3 regions of the Psychrobacillus sp. INOP01 genome follow, and region 2 is predicted to be linked to each of the others. Evidence: riboswitches for the same ligand, from Rfam matches in the RefSeq annotation. Region 2 holds a riboswitch; each other region holds the start of a gene.
The links. Region 2 has a riboswitch for S-adenosylmethionine ahead of KD050_RS07075 (bifunctional homocysteine S-methyltransferase/methylenetetrahydrofolate reductase). Riboswitches for the same ligand answer to the same signal wherever they lie in the genome.
Positions count from the first base shown of each region.

Region 1: it holds a riboswitch for S-adenosylmethionine, as region 2 does, so the genes downstream of both, metA (homoserine O-acetyltransferase MetA) here and KD050_RS07075 (bifunctional homocysteine S-methyltransferase/methylenetetrahydrofolate reductase) in region 2, are expected to answer to the same signal.
Region 3: it holds a riboswitch for S-adenosylmethionine, as region 2 does, so the genes downstream of both, KD050_RS04490 (methionine ABC transporter ATP-binding protein) here and KD050_RS07075 (bifunctional homocysteine S-methyltransferase/methylenetetrahydrofolate reductase) in region 2, are expected to answer to the same signal.

Region 1 is NZ_CP073315.1:4,174,024-4,184,330, reverse strand. It holds gene KD050_RS21335 (hypothetical protein) at 19-180, opposite strand; gene KD050_RS20525 (LysM peptidoglycan-binding domain-containing protein) at 388-1,902, shown strand; gene metA (homoserine O-acetyltransferase MetA) at 2,137-3,045, opposite strand; SAM riboswitch class I at 3,120-3,225, opposite strand; gene KD050_RS20515 (methyl-accepting chemotaxis protein) at 3,291-5,291, opposite strand; gene abc-f (ribosomal protection-like ABC-F family protein) at 5,435-7,318, opposite strand; gene KD050_RS21450 (RAxF-45 family protein) at 7,439-7,561, opposite strand; gene KD050_RS20505 (hypothetical protein) at 7,633-7,878, opposite strand; gene KD050_RS20500 (sporulation protein) at 7,998-8,390, opposite strand; gene KD050_RS20495 (AI-2E family transporter) at 8,396-9,589, opposite strand; gene KD050_RS20490 (LCP family protein) at 9,661-10,307, opposite strand, start outside.
Region 2 is NZ_CP073315.1:1,399,585-1,409,891, reverse strand. It holds gene KD050_RS07085 (protoporphyrinogen oxidase) at 1-542, shown strand, start outside; gene KD050_RS07080 (nuclease-related domain-containing protein) at 666-1,610, shown strand; SAM riboswitch class I at 1,836-1,945, shown strand; gene KD050_RS07075 (bifunctional homocysteine S-methyltransferase/methylenetetrahydrofolate reductase) at 2,018-3,877, shown strand; gene metH (methionine synthase) at 3,858-7,301, shown strand; gene KD050_RS07065 (TetR/AcrR family transcriptional regulator) at 7,583-8,188, shown strand; gene tatA (twin-arginine translocase TatA/TatE family subunit) at 8,419-8,622, opposite strand; gene KD050_RS07055 (GMC family oxidoreductase) at 8,706-10,307, opposite strand, start outside.
Region 3 is NZ_CP073315.1:871,178-881,484, forward strand. It holds gene sufD (Fe-S cluster assembly protein SufD) at 1-1,299, opposite strand, end outside; gene sufC (Fe-S cluster assembly ATPase SufC) at 1,318-2,097, opposite strand; gene KD050_RS04475 (dicarboxylate/amino acid:cation symporter) at 2,654-3,811, opposite strand; gene KD050_RS04480 (MetQ/NlpA family ABC transporter substrate-binding protein) at 4,008-4,814, opposite strand; gene KD050_RS04485 (methionine ABC transporter permease) at 4,877-5,545, opposite strand; gene KD050_RS04490 (methionine ABC transporter ATP-binding protein) at 5,538-6,563, opposite strand; SAM riboswitch class I at 6,654-6,758, opposite strand; gene KD050_RS04495 (thioredoxin family protein) at 6,793-7,113, opposite strand; gene KD050_RS04500 (toprim domain-containing protein) at 7,125-7,475, opposite strand; gene gcvH (glycine cleavage system protein GcvH) at 7,550-7,930, opposite strand; gene KD050_RS04510 (arsenate reductase family protein) at 8,005-8,367, opposite strand; gene KD050_RS04515 (acyl-CoA dehydrogenase family protein) at 9,492-10,307, opposite strand, start outside.

The DNA.
Region 1 (10,307 bases), 1.5 Mb from region 2:
ATGTTCAAGTACGAATCGTTATATTAACCCAGTCCCAAAAAAGAACGGGGTTCCTACTGCTACAGTAGCAATTACAGTATTGTTAGAGCCGTCAATTACTGAAACATTATTACTTCTAGAATTGACTACACAAACTTGGTTGATTGATGCTGGACCGGTTGCTCCAGTACCCCTTTCCATTTTCACTTATCCATAAACAATGGATTACTAGATAATTGTTAGCAGAACTACTCTAGAAGAATACTCACCTTCCGTATATTCTATCAACCCCACTCCCCATTTTGCATTGGTGAACTTACCACAAAGTACCTGTATCTATTAATTTAAATCCATAGTAATCTATGAAAGTTATAATACTACTTTCAAACTAGAGGAGAATGGGTTTAAGTGAAAAAAGTACTTCCTATTTTTATTATATTTGTCTTATTTTTAAGTTTTGGACCTATACAGAGTACAGCTGCTGGTAATTCACTTTCAGTAGGGACTGTTCAAATAGATAACGTTAACGTATTAAGTTTACCTAAACAAGGTTCGACTATTATCACCACTTTAAAAAAAGGGGAAGAATTCCCTGTCCTATCCACTGCTTCTGGAGACTCATCTACCGTTATAATGCATACTGTAATTTCTGGAAATACATTATGGAAAATTTCAAAGCAATACGGAATTCCAATAAGTGAACTTCAGAAGACAAACAAGCTTACTTCGACAGAAATCCGAATTGGACAGAAATTAATAATTCCACAAACACACAAACTATATACTGTTATAAAAGGTGATACTTTATGGAAAATTTCCAAAAAGTTCGAAGTAACTATTAATGATTTAACCAAATTGAACAATCTACAGTCTTCAAACCTAGTTGTCGGGCAAAAATTAAACATTCCTGATTATTACGTACAAGTTCAGTTGTTAGGTGGGAAAAAAGGCTGGATTAATAAATCACTTTTAAAACAAAAGAATCAGCAACGAATCGTCATGGGTTGGAAGTATAATGGAAGTTCACGAAATTATGCCCAACAATTGAACCATTCTAATTTAAATGTGGTTTCACCCCGTTGGTATACTTTAAGCAATACAGGAAATTTTGTTTCCATTACAGCGGATACAAAATATCTGAAGGATGCACATAGCAAAGGCAAGAAAGTTTGGCCACTAATTGGGAATAAATTCGACCCTGTTTTAACTGATTCAGTATTAAGTAATCCTGCAAAACGTCAAAAATTAGTATCGACGCTTAAAGATTCTTTAGTCCAAACAAAAAGCGATGGAATAAATGTGGACTTTGAAAATATCAATCCGAAAAACAAGCAAGATTTTGTCCGCTTCGTAACCGAACTTAAAAAAGCACTTCAGCCACATGGAATTAAAGTATCTGTTGACGTTACTCGTGAAAACAAGGATCCTTTTTGGTCTGGAAGTCTAGACCGTAAAGCATTAGGTCAAGTTGCTGACTACATCATTATGATGGGTTATGACGAGCATTGGGGAGGTAGTCCAGTAGCGGGGTCTGTAGCTTCTATGCCATGGGTTAAAGAAGGCGTTGAACTATTAACTAAAGACGTACCATCTCACAAAATCATCTTGGCAGTACCCTTCTACACAAGAGAATGGGTTACTAATCTAACGACAAAAAAAGTGAAAAGTATCGACCGCACAATGAGTGAGGTGGAGCAAATTATCTCCTCAAAACGTCTTATAAAAGTTTGGGATCAAAATACCCAGCAAAATTATGTAGAATATACCGCAAACCGGGAGAAGCACCAAATATGGGTGGAGGATAAACAATCTATTAAACTTCGTATCAACCTTGCTAACCAATTTAACCTAGGCGGTGCAGCTGCTTGGTACATTGGCTCTGAAACTCCTGACATTTGGAATGTATACCATTTCAATAAGTAATTTGAAGTAGGAAACCGCCTATAGTATTGAAAATCTTTCTTCAACCTGGGCCCGTTATTTAGCTGGACTCAGGTTGTTTTTGTTATTTCCTTTAATTTCCCAAGACCAATATAAGGTACCAGGTTCTCAATGAATTTTGAATTGTTCGAGAACCAGGTACTCAACATCTTCTCTTCTGAACCAAATTACTCATTTAATGAAGTCACCAGTACTTTATATATATTTAATCCATTGTTATTCCCACTCATAAGGAGTTTCTTGGTACACATAATAATTCAACCAATTTGAAAAAAGCAAATGCGTATGTGACCGCCAAGAATTCAATGGTTTTTGTGTTGGATCATCATTCGGAAAATAATTTTCTGGTATATCGATTTCCACCCCTTTTTCAATATCTCTTTGATACTCGTCAGAAAGTGTAGTTGCATCATATTCTAAGTGACCGGTAATCATAATATGCTTTTTATCCTTGGATATTACTAGGAAAACACCTGCATCTTCTGAATTGGAAAGCAATGCCAGTCGAGGATCTTGTTTAATCTCGTCGTAGGACACCGCTGTGTAACGAGACACTGGTGCGTAAAATTCATCATTAAATCCTCGAACTAACTGTACAGTTGGATCGGTTAACCGATGACTAAATACCCCAAAACATTTTTTCGGCAAGCCATATTTACCAATACCATAATGATGATAAAGAGCTGCCTGCGCCCCCCAACAAATATGCAGAACAGAAGTCACATGTGTTTTGGACCAGTCCATTATTTCAGTCATTTCACTCCAATAATTAACGTGTTCAAATTGTAGATGCTCAATTGGAGCACCTGTGATGATCATCCCATCATATTTTCGATGTTCTATCTCCTTGAACGTCGTATAGAAAGTATCCAAATGCGTTTTACTAACATTTTTTGAATCATGTGTTGCCATATGTAGAAATGTTACATTTACTTGTAGCGAAGTATTCCCTAATAACCGCAGTAATTGAAGTTCGGTTTTCTCTTTTTCGGGCATTAGATTCAAGATAATAATGTTTAATGGACGTATATCTTGGGCTATTGCTCGATCAGTATCCATGATAAATATTTTTTCTCTTTTAAGATGTTCAGCTGCTGGCAATTGTTTTGGTATATTTATTGGCAAGTAGTTCTCCTCCTTTAAATTCAAAAACCCTCTTTCCTATAAATAAGAAAAGAGGGTGAACGTTTTGCTCTCAATTCTTATCTTTCAAGAAATTATCTTGTAGGAGTTAGCACCTTTCTGACAAGTCAGAGGTTGCTGAAGCTTCAACGGGCCATGTCCCTCAGCTTCTCTTGATAAGAGTTATTAAATTATATTGTTCTTCATTAGAGAATATTAACACTTGTTTTCGAATAATTCAACTTCTTTTAAACTTTGAAACGGTTCACTGCATCTGCTAGTTTATCACTAAGCTCTGTTAAGGTCTCGGAGGCTTCCGCTACCGATTGAATTGCTCGTAGCTGCTCATCAGATGATGCACTCACTTCTTCACATGCCGCAGCAGTTTGCTCCGAAGTTGCAGCCATCACTTGAATTGTATCTACGACTTGATCTTTATAGTTGGAAACCTGTTCAATTTCTGCTGATACTGTATCAATGGAAGTTTGCAAACTATTCATCAGTAAAGAAATTTCTCTGAATGTCACTTCTGTATCAGTTACAACAGATCCTTGTTCTTGGAATGTTTTGATTGTGTCTGCCATTTGTTCCCCTACAATATAGGATTCACTTTGGAGCTCTGTAATAGTATGTTTTACTTGCTCTGTTGCTTTTGCAGATTGCTCCGCAAGTTTTCGTACTTCATCCGCAACGACTGCAAATCCTTTTCCATGCTCACCTGCACGAGCTGCTTCAATACTTGCATTCAATGCGAGTAGATTCGTTTGTGCAGAGATTTCCATAATAGTTTCCATAACACTACCAATCGCTTTTACTTTAACCTCTAAAGTAGTAAACAACGTAGACATCGAAGTAAGATTAGATTCCCAGTTATGAAAGGATGCTTTCAATTCACTCATTTGGTTTTGTCCATTTGAATTCATGGAGTTTGCTTTTGTAGCTATATCAGTCATCATTACTGATTTTTCATTGATAAGATTGATTTGCTCACTTAAGTGAACTGAACTCTCAGTTACTTCTCCAGCATCTTCTGCTGATTTGGAGGCACCAGTTGCAATCTCACTTACAGCTAATGATACTTGTTCTGCAGAAGCATTTGTTTCTTCCGCTACTGCACTTAAACTTTCAGAATTCGACTGCACGTTATTTGCAGACTCTTTTACTACTTGAATAATTTCATTCATATTTGTAGCCATTTTGTTAAAGTTTATTGCTAACTGACCAATTTCGTCCTTGGATTTTATTTTTGCTTGAACTGTTAAATCTCCATCAGCAATAGAATCCATCAACTTTTTTAGCTGTTCGATTGGTTTTAAAATACGACTGATGATGAAATATAAGACAATAAACATCACTGCCTCAATAGATAATACAATAGTGATAAGCAATGTACGAATGCTGTCGGCTGTTTGATTTATCTTATTTTCCTCATAAACAGCTCCTAGTTTCCAATCTAATCCTGGTAATGAGGTAAATACAGTAATAGTACCATCATTTACGTCAGTTACATCTCCACTTTCAGAGGAGCTAGAAAGCATCGTTTCAACGGATGAATACTCGGATAAATTTTCACCAAATAAAGTTGGATGAACAATAGCATTCCCATCCGCATCCACAATAATCGGATAACCTTCATAACCTAACTCATTGTTTGCTACCGTTTCTGTTAACTTCGATAGTAGAAGGTCAATAGCAAGCACACCGACCACTTGACCATCCTTTATAACAGCTTTAGCACCAGAAATAGCGTATTCCCCAGTAGCAGCATCTACAAAAGGTCTTGACCAGCTGAAATTATCTTTGTTTGAGACAGCGTTTATATACCATTCCCTTGAGGAAGGATCAAAATCCGCTCCTAGGTCTGCTTCTGGGATTATATTAATCGATTTATCTGGTAGAGCTATATATACAGAAGCTACAGCGTCATATAAAGAAACAAATTCATTAAACCTAGTATCCAATTGCTTCTCTAGTTGATTGGCTAAAACTTCATCAGTCTCTTTTGCACTGTTTTGAAAATCTACAATATCTTTTGAAGTGGATAATTGTAGGAGCCCTTTTTCATATGCAGCTAAATAATTCTGAATCGTTGTGGACATTCCATCAACTATAACATGGCTTTGATCAATTAAATCTTTTTCCGTCTTTTCGCTTATAGTGTTCGTACTAATAGTTATTAAAGGTGCCATACTAACAATTATTAGTAACATAACAGAAACAATTATTTTCCACTTAATTGATTTTCTCATTCTACATCTTCTCTCTATATCATAATTATATACCCTTCAATATACCTAATTAATCTTATAGGGTATTTATCTCATTATATAGGACAAACGTATGAATGTTAATGATTCTTTATAAATATTTGAGCAGTTTCTATTAGAAACCATCAATTACAATTAGAATCATCTTCGAGTTCTATCCATTCGATTGTTAAATTTTCTAATTTCAATTCTTTTTTCTGGATAGATTCCAAAAGCCTTTCATATACTTCCCATTCACTTTCCATTTCTACTTGCTCTTTTAATAAGGAAATTTCTTGTTCTAACGATAAAATTTCCTCCGCAATCTTTCGTTCATCTCCTCGTGTATTAATTGGTTTTACTGCCTTTTCTTTTTTTATTGGAATTTCAATTGCTACTTGCTTCAACAGCATTTCCTCCCACTTTATCCGAGCCCATTCATAAGGTCCTTCAAAAGTAGTTAGCTCGCCCTGTTCCAACCAGACAGTTTTCGGAAATAATTTATTTAAAAAATATCTGTCATGAGATACTGCTAAAATAGTTCCATCAAAATCCGCTAAAGCATCTTCAAGAACCTCTCTGGAATCGATATCTAGATGGTTCGTCGGTTCATCAAGAATCAGTAGGTTAATATCCTGATGCATGAGCTGCGCTAAGCGAAGTCTCATACGTTCCCCACCACTTAAATCACCTATTCGTTTGAATACATCTGGTCCATAGAACATAAACTTCGCAAGAATATGGCGAGCATCCCCCTCAACCATGTTTAACTCACTTCGAAATACATCAATTAGCCTAGCCTTCGGATCCTGAATCTCAAAATGCTGGGATAAATAGCCCACACGTACATTACTACCTAAACTTGCTTCTCCATTATCGGGTAGTATTTCCCCACGCAATAGGTTTAATATAGTGGATTTACCAGAACCATTTCGACCTACTATCGAAACCCGGTCTTTCCAGTAAAGATTAAGCTGTGCATTTTTTAACAAGACCTTCTCACCAAATGATTTATAAACATTTTTCATCATAACTACTTCTTTACCACTTCTAGATGCAAATTCAAATGACAGCTCCATCTTTTTCGGATCAACTAGTGGTTTTCGCACTTTCACCATTCGTTCTAGTGCTCTTTCCATATTACGTGCCTGGCGAAATAATTTTGGATTTGGTGGCATTGCTTCATTTGCCCACTGTCTTAGACGTCTTATCGCTTCTTTCATTTTTTTGATCTTTTTCTGCTGTTCCTCATACTCCTGGAATTCGCGCATTAATCTAGCTTCCTTTTCCAAAATAAAAGAAGAATAATTTCCATGATAAAGAGTAAGCTCCCCTTCCTCTAAATCTGCAATCTTGGTCACAACCTTATCTAAGAAATAACGGTCATGTGCAATGATAACAACAGTTCCTGAATAGCTAATCAGATATTGCTCCAGCCATTCCACTGCAAATAAATCTAGATGATTGGTTGGTTCATCCAACAATAAAATATCCGGATTCGATAGCAGTATCCTTCCTAGCATTATTTTCGTCTGTTCTCCACCACTTAAATTAGCAAATGATTGATTTATGAATCCCGCAAGCTGAAGTCCTTGCACTACTTTTTCAATTTCAGAATCCATTGTATAACCGCCTAAAAGGGTGAACTGTTCTTGAATTTCTCCGTATTGTTGGAGCAGACGTTCCATCTCTCGGGGCTCTAGTGTTGCCATTTGTTGTTCCATTTGGATCAATTGCTTTTGCAACTCCGTAATATTTTGAAAAGCGAAATGGAGAACACCAAGACCAGTTACCTCTTCTGAATAGGTTGGTATTTGAGCCAGATAACCGATTGATGTACCTTTCTTAAAGTAAATAGATCCCTCGTCAGGTTTTTCAATACCGGCCAACAATTTGAATAAAGTAGTTTTACCGGTTCCATTTCGACCAACAATGGCTAACCTATCTCCGGTTTTAATCTCCAGCGACAAGCTCTCAAAAATTGTATTTCCTCCGAGCATTTTAGTTATATTTTGTATTGTACATATCATTATGAACGCTTCCTTTCAATTCTTTATGAGCTGGAAGCAAGTCTTTTTTTCGCAACAAAAAAAGACTGTCTAAAAAGAACAGTCTTTTCAATACCAAATTGGATTAGAAAGAATGACTTCTCAGCTATGATTATTACTATGAAAATGACTAAAAATGGACAGACCTGTCCCGTTGAGAGCATTTTCATGAGTAATTGCACAAGAAGTTGATAAAAATTCCAACATAAATAATTGTGCATTCATAGCGTTTTTCATTCTTTCTTCACCTCCGTTCAAATTAGTTAAATAAATAATAGCATAACTATTCATACAATTCAATCGTTATTTTCAGCTGGTTTTTCGACTGGTTTTTCAATAGTCGGATCATTGAAACCTTCTATTTTCGGAATTCCTACATCATTTTCTTCGTTTACTTCTTCATTACCAGTGTTTGGAATATCTTTATCTTGCCCATTTAATTGTGTCTCAGGGTTTGCAGGTTCATTGGATTCCCTTTGAGATCCACACGCTGTAAGTATGAAACATGAAATAATTAGTATTGAAAACAATTGTTTAATCATCGTTAGTTGCCTCCCAATTTATTATTAGAGTGCACAACCTTTAACTGTTTATACTAAATATTTTTATGTAGTTGGTTTCCTAAAGAAAAAACTCCAGCTCAATGCTGGAGTTTCAAATATCATTCTTCAATATCAAAATATATCTCGTCTTCATCGTTATACTCAGATCCATTTTCGAATAATACTGTCGTTCTTAAAATGAGTTTCGTTACTTTCTCGTTACTATCTGGAATCCATCTTTCGTCTGGCATAATCTCAAATGGAATCATTTGCATATCCTTTGATGCAGCTGCACCTACTAACTCAATTGAGTGCTTCGAGACGATTTTGGGAGATTCACCATCAGTAAGTTTAAATACCTCTAATTTTATATTTTCAACCGATTCATCGTGTACTCCTTCTATATAAATAGTACCCGACAGATTAATACCATGTTCAATATAAGGATGATCAACAACCGTGTCTATCTTTATAGATTTTACTTCTATGGAAGATTCAAATTTCTTCGCCATTTCTCTCAATCCACCTTGTGATTTGTATACTCATAATGATTTTCAATAACTGGTTCAAACTTATTATATCGTTTTTTAAACAATGTATAAAAGTGAGAAACGATAACTTTCAAAATGGCATATCCCGGAATACCTAATATAACACCTGGTACTCCAAATAATGCACCAGCAGTTATAAGGACAAAAATAATGGTAATTGGGTGAACATGTAATGATTTACCCATAATTTGTGGGGAAATAAACTTCCCTTCTATTAATTGTACAATTGTCCAAACGATTGCTAATCCTATAAGCAATAATGGTGAGGTTACTAACGCAATAATTGCTGCTGGTGTAATAGCAATAACTGGGCCCAAATAAGGTACAACACTTGTAACCATCGCTATTACTCCAAGTAAAAGTGCATATGGCATTTGAATAATAGTAAATCCAATATATATCATTAGTCCGATACACATAGATACTAGTATCTGTCCCTGAATATAAGAACTAATTTGTCTATCTATTCCAGTAAATACCTCCTGTAAATCATCCCGCATTCTTGGAGGAAATAGCTTCATTACATAGTTAGGTAATTTTTCTCCATCTTTTAATAGATAAAAAACTATAAATGGAACAGTTACAATAGCTAACACAAAGCTTGTTAAAACTCCCACAATGGAGGAAATTCCAGTTGCAATTCCAGTAACAGTATTTTGAACAAAGTCTCCAATTTCAGCTGGAAGGCCATTTAACACCGAAGTAACATCATTCTCTATTTGTAAATAATATTCCTGGAAAATTGATGTTCGCAAAAAGTTATCTAAGTCGTTAAATAGCTGGATAAAATAAGTTGGTAACTCTTCAGCTAACTTAAAGACTTGCCCCTTTAGAAAAGGAAATACTAGAAACACTAGTAAAGTTATTAACCCGATCAATACTAAGAAAATAATAAGAATTCCCCAGACACGTTTAATTTTTATTTTTTCCAATAAACGCAATATCGGTCTTAATAAGTAATACACAATAACAGCTAAAATAATTGGCAATATTACATTACCCAGAAAGACCGTCAATGGTACGAAAATAAAGGAAATTTCATCATAAATCATAATAACAAGACCTATCATGATTAAAAGAACTAATGAAAAGACTGTATTACGTCCACCTAAAAATTTTATGTATCTCGTAGAAAAAAAAGAAGGTTTTTCTGGCTCCACTTCTATCAAACTTCCTTTCTATATATATTTATTTTACGGAGGAAAAATAAATATGGCAATCTTAAAGCAATTTATTTTTCTAAAAACTCTGTAATTGCCTCTTTATTCATTTCTTTATCGAGTACAATGACTGATCCAGCATGACTATAGTTCTTAAATGAATAAGTTCCTTCCACTGGGATTGTCATTTTTTCCATTTCTAACTTACCACTTACAACTGCATCTAACACTCGTTTTGTTTTGTCTGAACGAGAATAATCTGTTTGGATATATCCCTCAGTCGCCCCTATGAATTTTGGTAAATTTGGAATATTTTCTATTGATAACAACTCATCCTTTAGGACTTCCATCACAAGCTGTTGCCTACCTACACGTCCAAAGTCTCCTTCAGCATCCGAACGAAAACGCGCATAACCAAGTAATTCTTGTCCGTTTAGATTCTGTTGTCCTTTTTTGAGCGTAACACCAATTTTTTCAGACATATCCTTTTCTACATTTACTGGCACGCCATTTGGTGAAATTATATCAACTAGAGATTCAAAGCTCTTAAAATCAATTAATGCATAGTGGTGAATTGGTAAGTCGAACATTTCTTGAATAGTATCTTTCAATAACTGTACTCCATCTAAGTAAAAGGCTGTATTTAATTTATAGGATTGATAACCTGGGATATCGGCATATATATCCCGCATGAAAGATATAGCTTTTACGTCATTAT
Region 2 (10,307 bases):
TTCTTCAAGACGAAGAGTTGGATACTGATTTCAACAGCCTGAAAAATTCATCACTTATTAGTGTATATCTTGGTTTTGATATACCAGACGGGCAGCTTCCAGCAGAGGGCACTGGTTTTATCGTGTCCGAAAATAGTGATGTGAAATGTAATGCATGCACGTGGACAAGCCGTAAATGGACACATACATCAAAGGACAATCAATTACTTGTACGTATGTTCTACAAGAGCTCAAGCCCATTCTTCGAGAGCATGAAAAATATGACGGAGGACGAGCTAGTAGAAGTTGCACTCCAAGACATTGAAATGAGCTTGAAATTAACGGGCAAGCCTAAAGTAATAGAAGTAACGAAATGGAACGATCAAATGCCAAACTATCATTTAGCACACGGTGAGGCAATTCAATCATTATCAGCTAAAATGACTGATGCAATGCCAAACGTAGTACTGGCAGGCTGTTCTTATTACGGAGTTGGAATTGTCGCTTGTATTAAAAACGGTAAAGAAACTGCAGAAAAAATCGTAAATTCAATAGTTGAATAAGTTTTTGGACCAAAATTTAATTTTGGTCCTTTTTTTTATGGGGAAAATGAAATAGTTGCTTATTTGGTGGAATTTACAATTATTAAGGTTGTGATACGATGCGGATGGGGTGATCTATTGATAATGAAAGTGCGTACTGAAGAGTATAGCTATTTTGGGTTGCAACTATTGGATCGGCGATTGCCAGAGATGCATGAGTTGAAGGAATTAATTCGTTCGAAAATGCATTTGGCGATGGCAGGGATTCATGGGGAATTTCGAGTGGACGAGGTGTTTCATAAGTATTCATTTCCGTTTGAATATGTGGTGTTGCACGATGTAAGTTTGGAATCGTATGGGAAATTTCAGATTGATACAGTGTTTTTGACGCAGCATTTTGCAGTGGTTTTAGAGAGTAAGAATATAGGAGGGAAGTTGAGCTTTAAGGAAAATCCTTATCAATTAGAAAGAGAAAATGAAGAAGGTAAAGTGGATGTATTTGAGAGTCCCGAGATACAGATTGAACGTAATATTTATTTACTCGACGAATGGATGAAACAACGAAGTGTGACAATTCCTATTTACGGAGTAATTGTATTAACAAACTTCAAAGTTAGAGTTATAGAACCTCCCACAAAATATAATGCTATTCTTCATCAAACAATTCCTGTCTATTTACGTAAAATTCCTCTCGAAAAACAGTGTATGTCTAGCAATGATATGCATGCATTGAGTAAAGAAATCGTTACAAGTCACAAACCTTACTTTCCATATCCAATGTGTAGTCGGTGGGGCATCCATCCAAATGATTTACACACTGGAGTGTGCTGTGAAAAATGTGGAGTGTTTGGCATAGAGAAAAAGAAGAATGGTTGGAACTGTAAGCGTTGTGGTCATGTAGACAGGCTAGCACATGAGAAAGCGATTCGAGAGTGGTTTGTTTTAATTGGGAAGACAATTAAGAATCGGCAATGTAAGAAATTTCTTCATCTGGATACTTCACAATCTGCTTGTCGAATCTTAAACTCAATGAATTTAGTGAAAAGTGGAAATGGTAAAAACACAATTTATACATGGAAGTGGAAGTAAAAGCAGGAATCGGTCGAATACGAGTAAGAATCGGTTGAATGTGAGTGATAATCGGTCGAATAGTTGGTCATATCGGTCGAATATATAATATTATCGGTTGAATAACGCTCAACATCGGTCGAATCATTATTTTCTCGCTCGAAGTGTATAGAAAATTCAAAACATATCTTGACGCTTTAGTTGAATAAAGGTACGATATGTCTAATAGAAAATTGAATAGTGAAATTCTTATCAAGAGAAGCCGAGGGACTGGCCCTACGACGCTTCAGCAACCAGCCAATTAATTGGTCAGGTGCTAAATCCAGCAGACTTTGCAAAAGTTTGAAAGATGAGAAGGTGGTATCTTGCATACTCGTAAAGCCTTCTTTTCATGGAAGGCTTTTTTATATGGGAGAGGATGGATACAAATGGGTTTATTAGAGAAATTACAGACGTCTATACTGACAGCGGATGGGGCAATGGGAACACTTCTTTATTCGTATGGAATTGACTATTGCAATGAGGAATTGAATATTAAGAAGCCGGAAATTATTGAGAAGATTCATCAAGACTATATTGCGGCCGGAGCGGATATTATTCAAACGAATACGTATGGGGCGAATGCCATTAAGCTGGCACGCTATGGATTAGAAAACCAAGTGAAAGAAATAAATGAAGCGGCAATCCAAATTGCCAAAAAAGCTGCTGCACCAGGCAATCAATTTGTCCTCGGTACGATCGGGGGTATTCTAGGAATTCGGAAAAGTGATGCCTCGCTTCAGGAGATTATCCATTCACTCGATCAGCAGGCAATCCAGTTGTTAGCGGGAGATCCAGATGGTTTGTTACTTGAAACGTATTATGACTTGGAAGAATTAAAGACTACTGTGACTCATCTTCGTACACTAACTGATATTCCAATCATTGCCCAAGTATCTATGCATGAGCCTGGTATTTTGCAAAATGGCTTACCTCTGAATGATGCGCTACATCAGCTCGAGTCAATCGGAGCAAATGTCGTGGGAGTCAACTGTCGACTAGGTCCCCATCATACAATTCAAGCATTTGAAGGAGTAAAGCTTCCAGAAAAAGCATTCCTATCAGCTTATCCGAATGCGAGTCTGCTTGATATAGATGAAGGACGGATTGTCTATGAGTCCGATGCCGATTATTTCGGTAAAGCAGCATTGCACCTAAGGGATGCGGGAGTCCGCTTAATAGGAGGCTGCTGTGGGACGACACCAAAGCATATCGAAGCAGTGAAAAAACATATTGGTCATTTAATACCTATTACTAGTAAGGTTGTAGAGACAAGAAAGCCTATTATTATTCAAGATGCCAAGCCGACTAACACACAACCCCTTCATGAAAAAGCTAAAACAGAACGGACGATTATTGTTGAATTAGACACCCCTCGTCATCTTGATACGGCAACGTTTATGGAAGGTGCGGAACAGCTATACGCTACTGGAGTTGATGCAGTGACGATGGCGGACAATTCATTAGCCTCCCCACGTATTAGCAATATGGCAATGGGTTCAATGTTAAAGTATGAAAAAAATATTCGTCCCCTTGCTCATATTACATGCCGTGACCGTAATTTAATCGGTCTCCAATCTCATTTAATGGGACTGGATGCGCTTGGGATTCGTGATATTCTTGCTGTAACAGGAGACCCAACGAAAATTGGTGATTTCCCAGGTGCAACGAGTGTTTATGATGTTTCTAGTCTAGAACTACTTCAGCTAATAAAACAATTAAACGAAGGTATTTCTTTCTCAGGAAAGTCACTTCGTAAAAAAGCTAACTTCTCTGTAGCTGCCGCGTTTAATCCAAATGTTCGAGTGCTTGACCGCGCTGTGAAGCGACTAGAGAAGAAAATCGAATGTGGAGCGGATTATTTCATCACACAACCTGTGTACTCGAAAGAAAAAATTCATGAAATATATGAAGCGACCAAGCATTTATCGACTCCTATTTTCATCGGCATTATGCCACTGACTAATAGTCGAAATTCAGAATTTCTTCACAATGAAGTGCCGGGCATTAAATTGTCCGAAGAAGTGCTGGAACGTATGCGTTTATGTGGAGAAGATCGAGAGCGTGCTACTGCAGAAGGTATCCAAATATCGAAGGAATTAATTGATACAGCAGCAGAACTATTTAACGGCATTTATATTATTACGCCATTTTTCAGATACGATATGTCCCTCGAGTTAATTCATTATATTCAAGAAATTGATCGTAAGAAAGAGAGAGAATTCAGCTATGTCCAAACATCTAATTGAGCAGCAACTCCATGAGAGAATTCTAATTATTGATGGTGCGATGGGAACGATGATTCAAAATGCGGATCTTAGTCCCGAAGATTTCGGTGGAGAAGAATACGACGGCTGTAATGAATATTTAAATATCGTTAAACCGGATGTTATTGAACAAGTCCATCGTGAATATTTAGCGGCTGGTGCTGATATTATTTGTACGAATACATTTGGTGGAACCCCGGTCGTATTGAATGAATATGATCTAGGTGATCAAGCACATGATATCAACTTTTGTGCAGCAAAACTTGCTAAAACATGTGCAAAGGAATTCTCTACATCTGATTGGCCACGGTTTGTAGCAGGGGCAATTGGACCGACGACAAAAACATTGTCGGTCACTGGTGGTATAACATTTGATGAACTTACTAACGATTTTTATGTGCAGGCGAAGGCTTTAGTAGAAGGTGGAGTAGATGTTATCCTACTGGAAACAAGCCAGGATATGCTGAACGTTAAAGCTGCAACAATAGGTATCAAACAGGCATTTGAGGTGCTGAAGAAAGAGCTACCTATTATGATTTCAGGAACCATCGAACCAATGGGAACGACCCTTGCAGGGCAAAGCATTGAAGCCTTTTATATTTCAATCGAACATATTAAACCACTTTCAGTTGGCTTGAATTGTGCGACAGGGCCAGAATTTATGACAGATCATATTCGGTCGCTATCTGAGTTATCGGACGGGTATGTTAGCTGTTATCCAAATGCAGGCTTGCCAGACGAAGAAGGGCATTATCATGAATCGCCAGAATCACTTTCTAAAAAGCTCCGTGGCTTTGCGGAAAAAGGATGGTTGAATGTAGTAGGTGGATGCTGTGGCACGACTCCTGCTCATATCAGGGCAGTACGTGAAGAAGTGAAGGATCTTGCTCCGCGGAAACCGGTAGAGACGGGGCGTCGTCAAGGGCACGTCGTTTCCGGTATAGAACCCCTTCAATACGATGAATCGATGCGTCCGTTATTCATCGGGGAGCGTACAAATGTAATTGGCTCTCGAAAGTTTAAACGATTAATCGTAGATGAAAAGTTTGAAGAAGCATCTGAAATTGCGCGAGCACAGGTTAAAGGTGGGGCGCATGTTATTGATATTTGCCTTGCAAATCCTGACCGTGATGAACTAGAGGACATGACTAACTTCATGAAAGAAGTAGTAAAAAAAGTTAAAGTACCTCTTGTTATTGATTCGACGGATGAAAAGGTAATCGAAGTAGCACTTAAATATTCCCAAGGAAAGACAATTATTAACTCGATTAACTTAGAGGATGGGGAAGAGCGATTTGAAGCAGTAATGCCTCTAGTGAAAAAATACGGTGCGGCAGTAGTAGTTGGAACGATCGATGAATTAGGAATGGCTGTTACGAGACAGCGGAAGCTTGAAATCGCACAGCGTTCTTATGATTTATTAGTAAATAAATGGGGACTTGCGCCTGAGGATATAATTTTTGATCCACTTGTATTCCCAGTCGGAACAGGGGACCAACAATATATCGGGTCGGCAGTAGAAACGATCGAAGGTATTCGTCTAATAAAAGAAAAATTGCCACGAGCTCTAACTATTTTAGGAGTAAGTAATGTATCATTTGGTCTTCCACCTGTTGGTCGTGAAGTATTGAATGCTGTCTACTTATACCATTGCACACAGGCGGGACTGGATTACGCAATTGTAAATACAGAAAAGCTTGAAAGATATGCTTCTATTCCTAAAGAGGAAATCGATATGGCTAATGAGCTATTATTTACAACGACTGATCAAACACTTGCTGATTTCACAGATTTTTACCGGGACAAAAAGAAAGAAAAGACTGAGGATGATATTCCAAAAACTGTCCCCGAGCGTCTTGCCTATTACGTTATTGAAGGAACTAAGGAAGGGCTTATCGCAGATTTAGAAGCCGCACTTCAAATGTATGATGCACCACTAGACGTCATAAATGGTCCATTGATGAAGGGTATGGCCGAGGTAGGGCGACTGTTTAATGACAATCAGTTAATAGTTGCCGAAGTTCTTCAAAGTGCAGGGGTAATGAAAGCCTCTGTTGCATACTTGGAGCAGTATATGGAGAAAAAAGAGGATGATTCGGGTAAAGGTAAAATCGTCCTTGCGACTGTTAAAGGCGATGTGCATGATATTGGAAAAAATCTTGTAGATATTATATTGAGCAACAACGGTTATAAAGTAATCGATGTTGGAATTAAAGTAACTCCAGCCACGTTAATAGAGGTTATTCGGAAGGAAAAGCCGGATATGATCGGACTTTCTGGACTACTTGTAAAATCAGCACAGCAAATGGTCATCACTGCGCAGGATTTTAAAGAAGCAGGTATTGATGTGCCTATACTAGTAGGTGGAGCAGCACTTTCTCGTCGTTTTACAGAAACGAAAATTTCGGCAGAATATGATGGCCCAGTATTATATGCGAAAGATGCGATGCAGGGACTTGACCTTGCCAATCGTTTGCAAAATGAAGTGGATAAAGAGACTTTATTAGTCGAACTTGGTATTCAACAGGAAAAACGAAAAATTGCAGAAGCTAATCGCTCAGCTAAGCAGGCCGTAGCCATTTTAGAAAAACCAGTGAAAACCGTACGTGAAGATGTTCAGGTATATATACCAAAAGATGTTCGTAGACATGTATTAAAAGACTATTCGGTCTCCCATTTGCATCCATATGTGAATATGCGCACGCTAATCGGTCATCATTTAGGGTTAAAAGGGTATAGTGAAAAACTATTAGCGGAGAGTGACGAGCGTGCAACTGGGTTACATGAATTAGTCACAGGGTACTTACAATCGGATATTTTGAAGCCACAAGGGGTATATCAATTTTTCCCTGCGCAAGCGGATGGAGATGATGTAATTATCTATGACCCAACCGACGCGAAAACAGTAATCGAGCGATTCACATTCCCACGCCAATCCGCCCTGCCATTCCTTTGTTTAGCAGATTATTTAAAGCCTGTGGACAGTGGGGAAATGGACTATGTTGCGTTGATGCTGGTAACTGCAGGACATGGAGTTCGTGCTGCAGCAGCAAAACTAAAAGACAAAGGAAAATTTTTAGAAAGCCACGCACTGCAAGCGACTGCGCTAGAATTAGCTGAGGGATTTGCCGAACGCATTCATCAAGAAATTAGAGACCAATGGGGATTCCCAGATGCAACGGATTTCACAATGCGCGACCGTTTTGCTGCAAAATACCAAGGACAACGCTTCTCCTTTGGCTATCCAGCCTGCCCGAATTTAGATGATCAAGCAAAACTGTTTGGCCTTATAAAACCGGAGGTAATTGGAGTAGAGCTTACAGAGGAATTTATGATGGAACCCGAAGCATCTGTTTCTGCTATCGTATTTGCTCATCCTGACGCAAGGTATTTCGTCGTAGACTAAAATGAAACACTGCCATCTTGGCAGTGTTTTCTTGTAGAAAATGGCGAATCGGTCGAATAAGGAGAGAAATCGGTTAAATGTTAGTGATAATCGATCGAATATATAATATTATCGGTCGAATAACACTCAACATCGGTCGAATCATTCAATCGGACAGAATAATCGATGAATCTAGCAGACAACAAACTTAGGAATATATAGGACACTCACAAAGAGTTTGGTTCAAGGGTGACTAATCATGTATAATTTTTACTATGTATAAAAAACAAGGGGGATTGCTCATGAATTCAGAAAATCATTCGATGGGGGATCGAAGAATTCGGAGAACAAAAAATCTCTTAAAGGAGCATTTTGTGCAGCTTGTGAAAGAAAAAGGATACAAAAATGTAACGGTCACGGATATCGTTGAAAAGGCTGACTATAATAGAAGCACCTTCTATTTACATTTTAAGGATAAGGAAGATATAGCAGAAGAATTGGTTGCGGAAATTTTAAAAGGTTTAGAAGTGGCATTTCATCAACCTTTTATAGATACGAAAATTGTAGAGTATGACCTAATTTTACCATCATCCAATACTTTCTTTAGGCATTTTTATAATAATAGAAATTTTTATAGTTTATTAAACTTGGAAGATACCATTCCTAGATTTAAAGAAAAATTCTTTTTGAAATTTAAAGAGGTATTCGAAGGAATCACATATTTAAATGAAGCAAATGAGGGCATTGTGCTAGAGCACTTTAATACGTATAAAATGTATGGTTCTTACGGAGTTATTCTGGAATGGATAAACGGTGGTTGTATACAGACACCAGAGGAAATCGCTGATAATCTGTTAGAAATATTTAAAACCAATTCCATTTCATTTCGATTCAATAAGAAAAGCTAGCTTTTTAAGGGTTGTTAAATGAATGAGTCAATTTCATTATTACTTGTTTCATAAAACACGAGTATTTATGAGCTATTAACGTACTTTCATGTTTCAAATCTAGCGTAGCGATTGGAGCGAAAATCAACTTTGGTCAGTGTTGAGTGTTTATTACTAATTACCTTATTATGAATTGACTCAAATATAATATGAAAAAAGCTGGTCTTGACAGATGTCAGGACCAACCAAAATTATTTCTTGTCTAAATCTACTTCAGATGCTTCGACTTTCTTATCATCTTTTTCTTCATCATTTATAATATCTCGAGTTGAGGTTTTGAATTCTTTTAACGTTTGTCCAACTGCTTTGCCGAGTTGAGGTAATTTAGATGGACCAAAGATAATCAAAGCAATAATTAATACAAGTATTAAACCAGGTACTCCTATGTTTGGCATAGAATCTCCTCCTTCTATATATAGAGTCGTTATTAATATAACATATTCTGTGGAAAAATGATGGTTCTAAACTTGCGACTGTATTATTTTTTAGAAACTAGTGGACCGCCGCCGTTTTTCAAGTACTCGATCATACCTTCAGCTGCTCGGTAAGCTAAAGCGCCAACAGTGGGGGTTGGGTTCGTTGGACCAAAGTGAGGGAATGCCGACGCTCCACAAACGAATAAGTTATCTACATCCCACATTTGCATGTAATTGTTGACAGCAGAGTTATCTGGGCTATCTCCCATAATTACACCTCCACCATCATGTTGGAACGTGAATCTTCCACCGAAATGCTCAGCCATTGGGATTGTGTCGATAATGTCGGCTCCCATTTCTTTTACTACTTCATTACATTTTTCTACTAGAAATTCATTACGTTTATGGTCCATCTCAGTATAATCGAATGTTACGCGAATTAATGGATCACCATAATCATCTGTATACGTTGGATCTAAATCTAGATAATGATCTTTATGCGGCAAAATAGCTCTTTGGGATACAACAGTTACATTTCGGTAGAAGTAATGCAAAGAGTTTTTCTTAAATTCTTTACCCCAGGTCGGTGTTCCAAAAGGAGCAGGGTTATTAGCAATTGGTTCATTTCCCATTAAATGCATTTCAATCTGACCGCCATGGATGAAATCAAGGTTAGCGTGGTCAAAGTTATCAGCATTAAAGTCATTGAAAGCAGAGCCTAGAGAACCTGTTCCAATGTAACTATTGAATTTCTTCTCTTCAAAATAACCGATTGCTCCAGTAATAGTATGGTGATCTGTATAGTTTTTTCCGATAATTCCTTCGCCAGTTTTTGGATTATATGGTTTACCAATACCGGATAACAATAATAAGCGAACATTGTTAAAGATATAGCTAGTTAAAACAACAAGGTCCGCTGGTTGTTCGAATTCCTCACCAGTTCTCGTATCTTTATATAAAACCCCAGTAGCTTTTGTTCCATCGTATAATACACGAGTAACAATAGAATTTGTGCGTAGTTCAAAGTTTCCGGTTTTCTTCGCAGTTGGGATAACGGTTACGATTGGGTCTGCTTTTGCACCATACTCACAGCCATAGTTACCACAAAATGCACAGTATTGGCATGCATTTAACGTCTCTCCATCTGGATTTGTATAGCTTTGCGAAACGTTTGCTGTTGGAACTACGAAAGGGTGATACCCAAGTTTCTCAGCTGCTTCATGGAACATTTTCATTTGAGGTAATTTTTTTAATGCTGGTGTTGGGTAATCGATTGAACGATGTCCAGCTAATGGATCGGGTTCCCCAGAAATACCAGCCATTTGTTCAAACTTAGAGTAATATGGTTCGATTTCATCGTAAGTAATACCCCAGTCTTGAATAGTAACTCCTGAAGGTATTTTACTTTCTCCATATTTTTCAATCGTTTTACTCCGAATTTGAAAATCGTATGGGAAATAGCGATATGTTTGACCACCCCAGTGAGCACCACCACCACCAGTACCTGTTCCTACTACAAAAGCACCTTCATCACGTATTGGTTTTGCTGTGTCGTTTAATGTATTACGGAATGTAATAGTATCCTTTGTTAACTTTTGCATTAATTCTTTATGAATATTATATTTTAGTTCATCATGACCATGTAAATAATCTTCGATTGATCT
Region 3 (10,307 bases), 530 kb from region 2:
TTTCCTTTCAATAACCTCCGTCAGCTGTTTCTTCACGCCTTCAATAGGTAATTCATTTACTACAGGAGCAAGGAATCCATGAATTACTAGACGCTCTGCTTCGTGTTGAGAAATACCACGGCTCATTAAATAGTACAACTGAAGTGGATCTACTCGGCCAACTGATGCTGCGTGACCTGCTGTTACATCATCTTCATCGATTAAAAGAATAGGATTTGCATCTCCACGGGCTTTTTCGCTTAGCATCAAAACACGAGATTCTTGCTCTGCATTAGATTTAGTAGCACCGTATTCAATTTTACCAATACCATTGAAAATAGATGATGCTTCATCCTTCATAACGCCGTGCTTAAGAATTTGACCTTCTGTATGTTTGCCCCAATGGATTACTTTTGTTGTAAAGTTTTGTTTTTGTTTACCGCGACCTACAACAACCATTTTCACATGACCCTCTGAATTATCACCAACTAAATGTGTTGTGTTTTCAGAAATAGTATCACTATCATTCATCATACCAAGTGCCCACTCTAGAACTGCATCACGACTTGTTACACCACGACGATTAACGTATGTTGTAAATCCTTCTGCTAGAACATCAACAGTTCCAAATGTAACTTTTGAATTGTCTTTAGCAATAACTTCCGTCACGATATTAGCTAGCCCTTCTGCATGATCAACAGTAGATAAGTAGTTTTCAACATATGTTACAGAACTATTTTCATCCGCTACTAATAAAGTATGATTGAAAAGGGAAGCTTTTTTATCATCATGTAAATAGATAACTTGAATTGGTTCTTCAATTACCACATTTTTAGGTACGTATACGAATACACCACCATTTAATAATGCAGCATGAAGTGCAGTTAGTTTATGTTCTGTTACTTTGACACCGTCTGTCATAAAGTATTGTTTAAAAATATCTGCATGCTCGCGAACTGCAGTGTATATATCTGTTAAAATAACACCTTTTGCTTTTAGCTCTTCTGATAATGAAAGAAAAGCAGGTGTATTATTATGTTGAATGTATATATTTTTTTGCTCATCAGCATTTACAACTGCTTTAACTTCTTCAGGTAATTCATCTAAAGATGCAAATTTACTGCTATCCACAGTATGAACTGGAAACTCTGTGAAATTCCAATTAGTAATTTTTGTTTTGTCTGGTGTTGGCATCGGAAGTGATTCAAGTTCACCAAATGCTTTTAGACGAAGTTCTGTCATCCAGCTTGGTTCTTGTTTACCTTCTGAAAAGGAGCGAATTTCTTGCTCGGTTAATGCCAATTTTGTTTCAACCGTCATGCTGATTCGTCCCCTTTCTTATGCTTCTTGTCCAACTGTTTCGTCTTCAATTCCTAGCTCTTCTTTAACCCATTCATAGCCTTCTGCTTCTAGTCTTTGAGCAAGCTCAGGTCCGCCAGATTTAACTACGCGTCCTTGCATCATTACATGCACATGATCAGGAGTGATATAGTTAAGAAGTCGTTGGTAGTGAGTGATTACTAAGCTTCCGAATCCTTCTCCACGCATTTGGTTGATCCCTTTAGAAACAACTTTTAATGCATCGATATCAAGACCAGAGTCAATTTCATCTAAAATAGCGAATTTTGGTTGTAACATCATTAATTGAAGAATTTCATTACGTTTTTTCTCTCCGCCTGAGAATCCTTCATTTAAATAACGTTGTGCCATGTCTAAATCCATTTCTAAAAATTCCATTTTGCTATCAAGCTCACGGATGAATTTCATTAATGAGATTTCATCGCCTTCCTCACGGCGTGCATTGATCGCTGAGCGAAGGAAATCTGCATTTGTAACTCCAGTGATTTCACTTGGATACTGCATTGCTAGGAAAAGACCAGCTTGTGCACGTTCGTCTACTTCCATTGCTAAAACATCTTCTCCGTCCAATTCAATTGAACCAGATGTAACTTCATATTTTGGATGACCCATAATAGCAGAAGCTAAAGTAGATTTACCTGTACCATTAGGACCCATTACAGCGTGAATTTCGTTCGTATTAATCGTTAAATTAACACCTTTTAAAATCTCTTTACCGTCTATTTCAACGTGTAAATCTTTAATAACTAAAGTCGACATTTAATAACCTCCATTAAGTAAATACGAATGTATAATCATTCTAATTTATTATCATTCTAATCTTAACTCAAACTAAGGTACCTTGCAAATCTTTTGGAGCATATTCTATTTAATATTGTAGAATATACAGATTTCCTGTTTTCTCTTGACTTTTCACTAAACTATTAGGTAAATAGTATTCTTTCTTTATTTTCAATAAGAATAATCTAAATGAGAATCGATTTCACTATCAAGCTAGTGAAAACAAAAGAATCCACGGAGAATATCTCCATGGATTCTAGTATATTATCCCCTAAATGCCTGGGCATCAATTTTCGCAGCTAGTTGCATACATTTTTCATGATCTTCCTGTCGCTTATTTTCGACCTGTAATCGTAATTCCTGACTTTGTCTCAATTCATCATATCCAAAACCATGTACTCCTCTAAATGCGTGGTCCATCTGTTCTGTATAAGGTAAATCATCCGAACTGATAATGAATCATTCCTCTCTTTTTTTAGGTTCATCACTTATATACCCACTTATTAGAGAGCTAAACATTTATTTTTAAAAAAACTTACTTTGTTTTAGAAAATTTGTCTACGATGATCGCAAGTGCTCCGTCTCCAGTAACATTTGTCGCCGTTCCAAAACTGTCCTGTGCAATGTAAAGAGCAATCATCAATCCTATCATTGCCCCGTTAAATCCAAGCATTGTTTCCAATAATCCAAGCGCTGCCATAACCGCTCCACCAGGAACCCCAGGAGCGGCAATCATCGTTACACCAAGCATAAATATAAACGGTATGAATGTAGATAACATAATATCTTGTCCGTTTATTAGCAATACCCCGATTGAACAAGAGACAAGTGTAATCGTACTCCCTGATAAGTGAATTGTTGCGAATAAGGGAATCGTAAAGTTTGTAACTTTATCGGAAGCACCAGTCTTTTGTGCCTGTTTTAGCGTAACAGGAATAGTCGCTGCCGAGGACTGTGTACCTAAAGCTGTAAAGTAAGCTGGGGACATTGTTTTTAATAGCTTCAACGGATTTTTCCCTGTTACCGTACCAGCTGCTGTATATTGTAATAGAAGCATTACAAGATGCAACGCAATAATCATGATAAATACAACACCAAAAACAGATAATACCTTTGCGACCTGTCCACCGTACGCCATATTCATAAAAATCCCAAAAATATGTATAGGTAATAATGGAATAATAATATTAGAAATTACCTTCTCTATAATCTCACTAAACTCTTCAAATGCATTTTGTAGCGTGTTTCCCTTCAGTCTAGAAATCCCAATTCCCATAATGAATGAGAAAACTAATGCTGTCATTATATCCATCATCGGAGGTATCGGCATTTCAAATAAGCCCCCGATTAAAAATTCCTCTGGATTTTCTAACTCTACACTCTCCTTACCACCGATAAGCTTTGGTAGTAAATTTGAAGCTATAAAAAATGCGATAAAACCAGCAACTAAAGTAGATAAATAAGCAACACCAGTAGAAATTCCGAGTAATCTCCCTGAACCCTTACCTAGCTTAGCTATACCCGGAACGATAAATCCAATAATAATAAAAGGAACAATAAATCCTAAAAACGCACTAAAAATACTATTAAAAGTAGCCATAATCTCAACCACTATTTTAGGGACTACTAATCCCAATAAAACACCAGCCACAATAGCTACCACTATTCGCGGCAATAACCCAAACCTCTTCACAAAATGTCCTCCTCATACGTACAATTGTGTTATTAATAACATTTATACACTTTAGCACACTCACTTATTAAAGTGAATAGGTACAGCAATATACATAATATTCTATTAACAAATGGTGGTTTAAACTGTTTATGGGCTAGCCAATCCCACAACAAAAAAAACAGACATCCCAGGATGCCTGCTTTCTCAAATAATATTATTTTACTGGTACTACAGATCCGCCCCACTCGCTTAGGATGAAGTCTTGGATTTCTTCAGATTTTAATGCTTCTACTAAGGCTTTAATCTCTTTACTATCTTCATCACCAGAGTTTACAGCGATGATATTTACATATGGAGATTCATCAGATTCTTCAATTGCGATAGAGTCTTCTAATGGGTTAATGCCAGCGTCTATTGCATAGTTGGAGTTGATCAATACTGCATCACCTTCTTCATTTTCATATAACTGAACCATTAGCGCTGATTCATAGTTAGCGTCAAATTCAAGGTTTTTAGGATTTTCAACGATGTCTTTAACTTCTGCTTTTGTTTTGTCTACATCTTCTGCTAATTTAATAAGACCTTTAGCTTCTAACATAGCAAGGATACGTCCGTGATCTGCAACGGAGTTACTCATTAAGATAGTCGCACCTTCTGGAAGCTCTTCAATAGAACCATATTTTTTAGAGTATAAACCGATTGGCTCGATATGAATTTCGCCTGCGTTAGCGAAGTCATACCCAAAATCAGCTTTTTGTGCTTCAAAGTAAGGAATATGTTGGAAAAAGTTAGCGTCCAAATCACCTGAATCTAAATCTTTGTTTGGTAATACATAATCTTGATATGATTCTACAACAAGTTCAATTCCTTGTTCTTCAAGAATAGGTTTAACTTCTTCTAATATTACTGCATGAGGTACGTTAGATGCACCAACTACAAGCTGACTACCTTCTTCTTCTCCACATGCTGCAAGTGTTAATGCACTTACTGACAATAAAGCTCCAGCTAATAACTTCTTCATTCAAAATCTCTCCCTTTTTATCCTTTGATTTCTATGTGATCGAGTTCTCTCGTTAACACCTATTATCGTTTATCTATTTTTGTAGTAATTACATCACCTATCCACTGAATGATAAATACCATTATTAATATTAGTATCGTGGCAACAAGTGTTACGTCTGTTCTACCTCTTTGGAATCCATCCAAGAAGGCTAAAGTCCCTAGTCCACCCGCTCCAATGATACCTGCCATCGCAGTATAACCTACAAGTGAAATGGCTGTGACTGTAATTCCAGATACTAAAGCAGGCATAGATTCTGGCAATAAAACCTTCCATATAATAGTAGTAGTTTTAGCTCCCATCGATTTTGCTGCTTCTAGCACACCTTTATCAATTTCTCGAAGAGCTATCAATACCATACGTGCGTAAAATGGAGCAGCTCCAATTACTAAAGCTGGAAATGCCGCGTTAGGGCCACGCATTGTACCGACCAAAAACTTCGTTAATGGTATTAATAAAATGATCAAAATAATAAACGGAATAGAACGGAATATATTAACGAAAGCCCCAGTTAACCAGTTAGCTAATTTGTTCGCCCACGCCTGATGAGGACTAGTTAAGAAAAGTAGAAGACCGAGAACTAGTCCAATAATTGCTGTCAAAATAGTGGATACCGCAGTCATATAAAGAGTTTCAAGTGTTGCTTCCCACATTTTTGGCCAATCAACATTAGGAAATAAATCATTAATCATTGTTGATCACCTCTGTATTTACTTTTTGTTCATGTATATAGCGAATGGCCTCATCCACTAGTAATGCATCTCCTTCTAATTGAAGGATTAGTGTACCGAATGCACCATTTTGGGTGTGCGAAATATTCCCTTGAACAATATTCACTTCTAAATCAAATTGCTTGATAAGCCTAGACAATATTGGTTGCTCTGTTTGCTCCCCAACAAATACTAGCTTGATCAGTTTGCCATTTGGATATAGTTCTTTTAAATGCTGTATTGTTTGTAAGGCTTTATTTGAATCACTGACTTGCGAAACAAAACGCTTCGTAATAGGTTGTTGTGGATTTTGAAATACGTCTAGCACTTTTCCTTCTTCAACAACATGACCTTTTTCCATTACTGCAACTCGACCGCATATCTTTTGAATGACCTGCATCTCGTGAGTAATCAATACAATTGTCAGACCTAATTTTTCATTGATACTAACTAATAAGTCTAAAATTGAGTCCGTAGTTTCTGGATCTAACGCAGAGGTTGCTTCATCACAAAGAAGTACTTCTGGTCGATTGGCTAATGCGCGTGCAATTCCGACACGTTGCTTTTGACCGCCTGATAGTTGAGATGGATAATAATGTCCTCGTCCTTCCAGACCAACTAAATCAATAAGTTCTTTTACTCTTTGAGAACGTTGTGCTTGCGGAACTCCAGCTATTTCTAATGGGAATGCAATATTCTCTTCAACCGTTCTTGACCATAACAGATTAAAATGCTGGAAAATCATACTTACCTTTTGTCTTACTTGTCGAAGCTTCACATCATTTATCTTTGTGATATCTTGATCATTCACGATAATTTGTCCAGAGGTTGGTTTTTCTAATCCATTTAATAAGCGAATAAGTGTACTTTTACCTGCGCCACTGTAACCGATGATGCCAAAGATTTCACCTTTCTTTATGTCAAGATTCACCTCTTCAACTGCAACGATCGTACCTTGTTTCGTGCTAAACTTTTTCGAAACATTATTTAAACTAATCATGGGAACCTTGCCACCTTTCTATCTAAAAAAACCCTCCTGCAAAAGAGCAGAAGGGTTTTAAGTTATCCATTTTAATAACATTCATCCATTCTCTCATTTCCCAAAGCATTTGCTTTGCGTGATTTGGCACCATTTCATTTACATGACGGTTGCCGGGCTTCAAAGGGCACTTCCCTCCACCTCTCTTAATAAGAGTGACACTATTTAATTCTTGGTATATCGTATATTATCACACGACTACTTGTTCGTCAATACTTTTTATAGCGTCTAATATAAATGGAACAGATTGAAAGGCATATATTTTTTTATATACAGTGCCACCTTTAGCTATTAACAGACATGGCACACTTTCAATATGATAATCCATTGCAAAGTTCTCTAAATAATTAATATTTGCTTGCCCAATCGAAAAAGGCTTCATCTCTTGTACAACTTGCATCATTTTACTAGCAACTTGGCATGTTCCACATAAAGGTGTATAAATATAAAATATCGCAAGCTGACCACTATTCTTATGGCTATTCCACTGTTCCAGTGTCCATTCTTTCACATTACATCATCCTAAAGTAAATATTCTTTCTTCACTTTTATATTAACACTTTTTAAAATGGAAGCCAAAACTTTGAACGGTGTAGTCGCTACTTCGCAATACATGGGGTTGGTGTAAAGATGAATCGCCTCTGGATATTCCTTCCTCACAACTGACCGAATTTGCTCGCCCGATTTATCTGCATCTAAAAATGCATATATAGGAATACCATCATAAGGACTTAAAATTTCTTCTAGCTTTACATTCGATATCGTTCCGTTTGTACAAATAATTTCTGTTGATTCATCAAGAAGTTTTAAAAGCTTTAGTTTATCTGATCTTCCCTCAACGAGAATTAATTTTTCACTAAAGACAATAGCCATTCAGCTTCTCTCCTAACTATGCCCTTTCCAATATTATATGAAAAAAACGCCGATAATAATCGGCGTTTGCATAATTATTCTGAAATTAATTCTTCGTATTTTTCTGGAGAAAGTAAACCATCCACTTCCGTTAAATCAGCTGGTTCGATAACAATCATCCATGCATTTTCATAAGGGGACTCGTTTACATATTCAGGGCTATCTTCTAGTTCTGTATTGACCTCTAAGACTTTACCACTGATCGGTGCGTACAATTCAGATACGGTTTTTACAGACTCTACACTACCGAAAGGATCTCCTGCTTTGATCTCATCTCCGACTTGTGGAAGCTCGACAAACACGATATCTCCAAGTTCAGATTGTGCAAATTCAGTAATACCGATACGGACATTTCCGCCTTCAGTCTTTACCCATTCATGTTCTGCTGAGTATTTTAAATCTTTAGGTGCGTTCATATAATAATCCCCTCTCCATTTTTCATACATTCATCTATAATATTCACATATTTTTATAGTAAAAACAAGTGACTTTAAGAAGTCTTCCACACATCCTCAAACTGTTGTTCCTTGAAGCCTAGCGTTAATTTTTTTCCATCAAAAACAACTGGTCGTTTAATAAGCATCCCATCAGAAGAAAGTAAGGATAATTGTTCGTCTTCTGACATAGTATCAAGTTTGTCTTTCAAACCAAGCTCTCTATATTTAATACCAGAAGTATTAAAGAATTTTTTTAGTTCCAATCCACTGACTTCGAGCATTTTTTGAAGTAAATCTTTTGATGGAGGATTTTCAGCTATATGGTTGTCTATGTATTCTAAATCATTGTCCTTTAACCATTTACTCGCTTTTCTACAAGTTGTACATTTAGGATATCCGTAATATTGAATAGTCATATGATCTCACCTTTTTTCTTTTATCATACATAATAGTGTAAACGATGAGCAATCATTTTGAACAATGAAATGTTTATACAATGTGAATTAAATTTGAAAAAAATATGAAATAGAGAAATCCGAACAACGTTTTTTCCTCTCGGACGCTTTCCGCGGGCACGGCTTCAATCTCCTCGTCACTGCGTTCCTGCGGGGCTTTCAGCTCGTGCTGTTCCCGCTGGAGTCGCCGCCTTCCGCTCCAATCAGCAAAATCGACTATTTTTAAAAATAATGTGATATCACGTAATCGTCCTGTTATTAATGGTAGAAACACCCAATCATACAAATCCTGGGGCACCCTACCTTCTCATTAATACATAGTCGTATTCTATAGGCGATTAAAAGTAAAAAAAACTAGAAGACATGCACGATCCTTTAAGGTCAAAACCTATTTCTAACGTTTTCGAAGGGCTTTGGAGAGACATTTTGCTATATGATTACCGAGTGATTTTTTTAGGGATGCTGGTTGGTTATGACTGAAGTCACAACCAACCAGCATCTTTTTTTTCGGCAATCTTATGGCGTTTGCTTCACCTTCGCCCTTCTGCATCTCTTAGAAACAGGTAAGTGCGTTTTTGGATAACGAAAGAATATATTCTTTCCTATTCATAGAGGAAGCTCTCGAAGATACAATTTCGTTCGCTATTCCACTTCTATTTTGTAAACACTTACTATTCCTCTTTATTTCCACTAGGATAAAAGAAAATCTACTTTCTTCATCCCTCATTACAGAATGGTATCCCTAATTCAACAGACGATTTTATCACTATATCAACTTTGACTACTATGATCATCTAAGCGATAGGCTATGCTATATCTTATGTTGAGTACTACACATAAGATTGATTGAAGTGAAAGGTGGCGACTCCGGCGGGATTAGGGAGACAGATGAGATATCACAACGACGCGTTAGCGACGGTGATATCTCATCGCTCACCCCGCGGAAAGCGTCCGCCTGAAACGGAAATCGGCAGCTATGGTTTATTCTTCAAAATACTATTAAGACTTTGTTCGCAGCATGATAATTCATATACCTATAATAGAAAAAACCGATCCATTAAGAATCGGCTTTTTCATGTATTTGATTAAAGAACGTATTTTTCTGCTTCGATTAATTTAACCGATGCTTCACGTTTTTTCTCGATCACATTGTATGGTGTGTAGCGAGTCAATTTACGTAGTGCTGAGATCATCATACGTTGATTATCTCCATCTACAGATGCAATAATTGTTTCTTTTGCTGCTTGTTCAATTTCAATAAATGCTTCTTGTGTGAAGATTTGAGTATAAAGAAGTTTTTGCGCTGCTTTTTCTTCTCCATCACGTCCGATTGCTTTTTCTGTACGTAGAACTGCTGATTCCATTGCAAATAGGTTATTAGCAATATTAGCGATGTTTACTAGTACTTCTTGTTCTGCCTCTAGTTTTGTACCAAAACGTTGTGCAGCAAGTCCGGCAACTAGAATGCCAATTTTCTTCGCATTAGCTACTAATACTTTTTCTTGTGCAAGTGCTTCCGTACCAACCTCTTCTGGCATCATCATTAATAATTCTTCTTGTAAACCTTGTGCTTTTTGAAGAAGTGGTAATTCACCTTTCATCGCTTTTTTCAGGAATGTTCCTGGAACGATTAAGCGGTTGATTTCATTTGTTCCTTCGAAAATACGGTTAATACGAGAGTCACGGTAAATACGTTCTACTTCATATTCTTGCATGAATCCATATCCACCATGTAATTGAACTGCTTCGTCAACGATGTAGTCTAAAACCTCAGAACCTACAACTTTGTTAATAGAACATTCAATTGCATATTCAGCGATTGAAGCAGCAATTGCTTTTCCGTCTTTTTGCTCTTCTGCACTTAATTGACTCATACGTTCTTCAAAATATCCAACAGTACG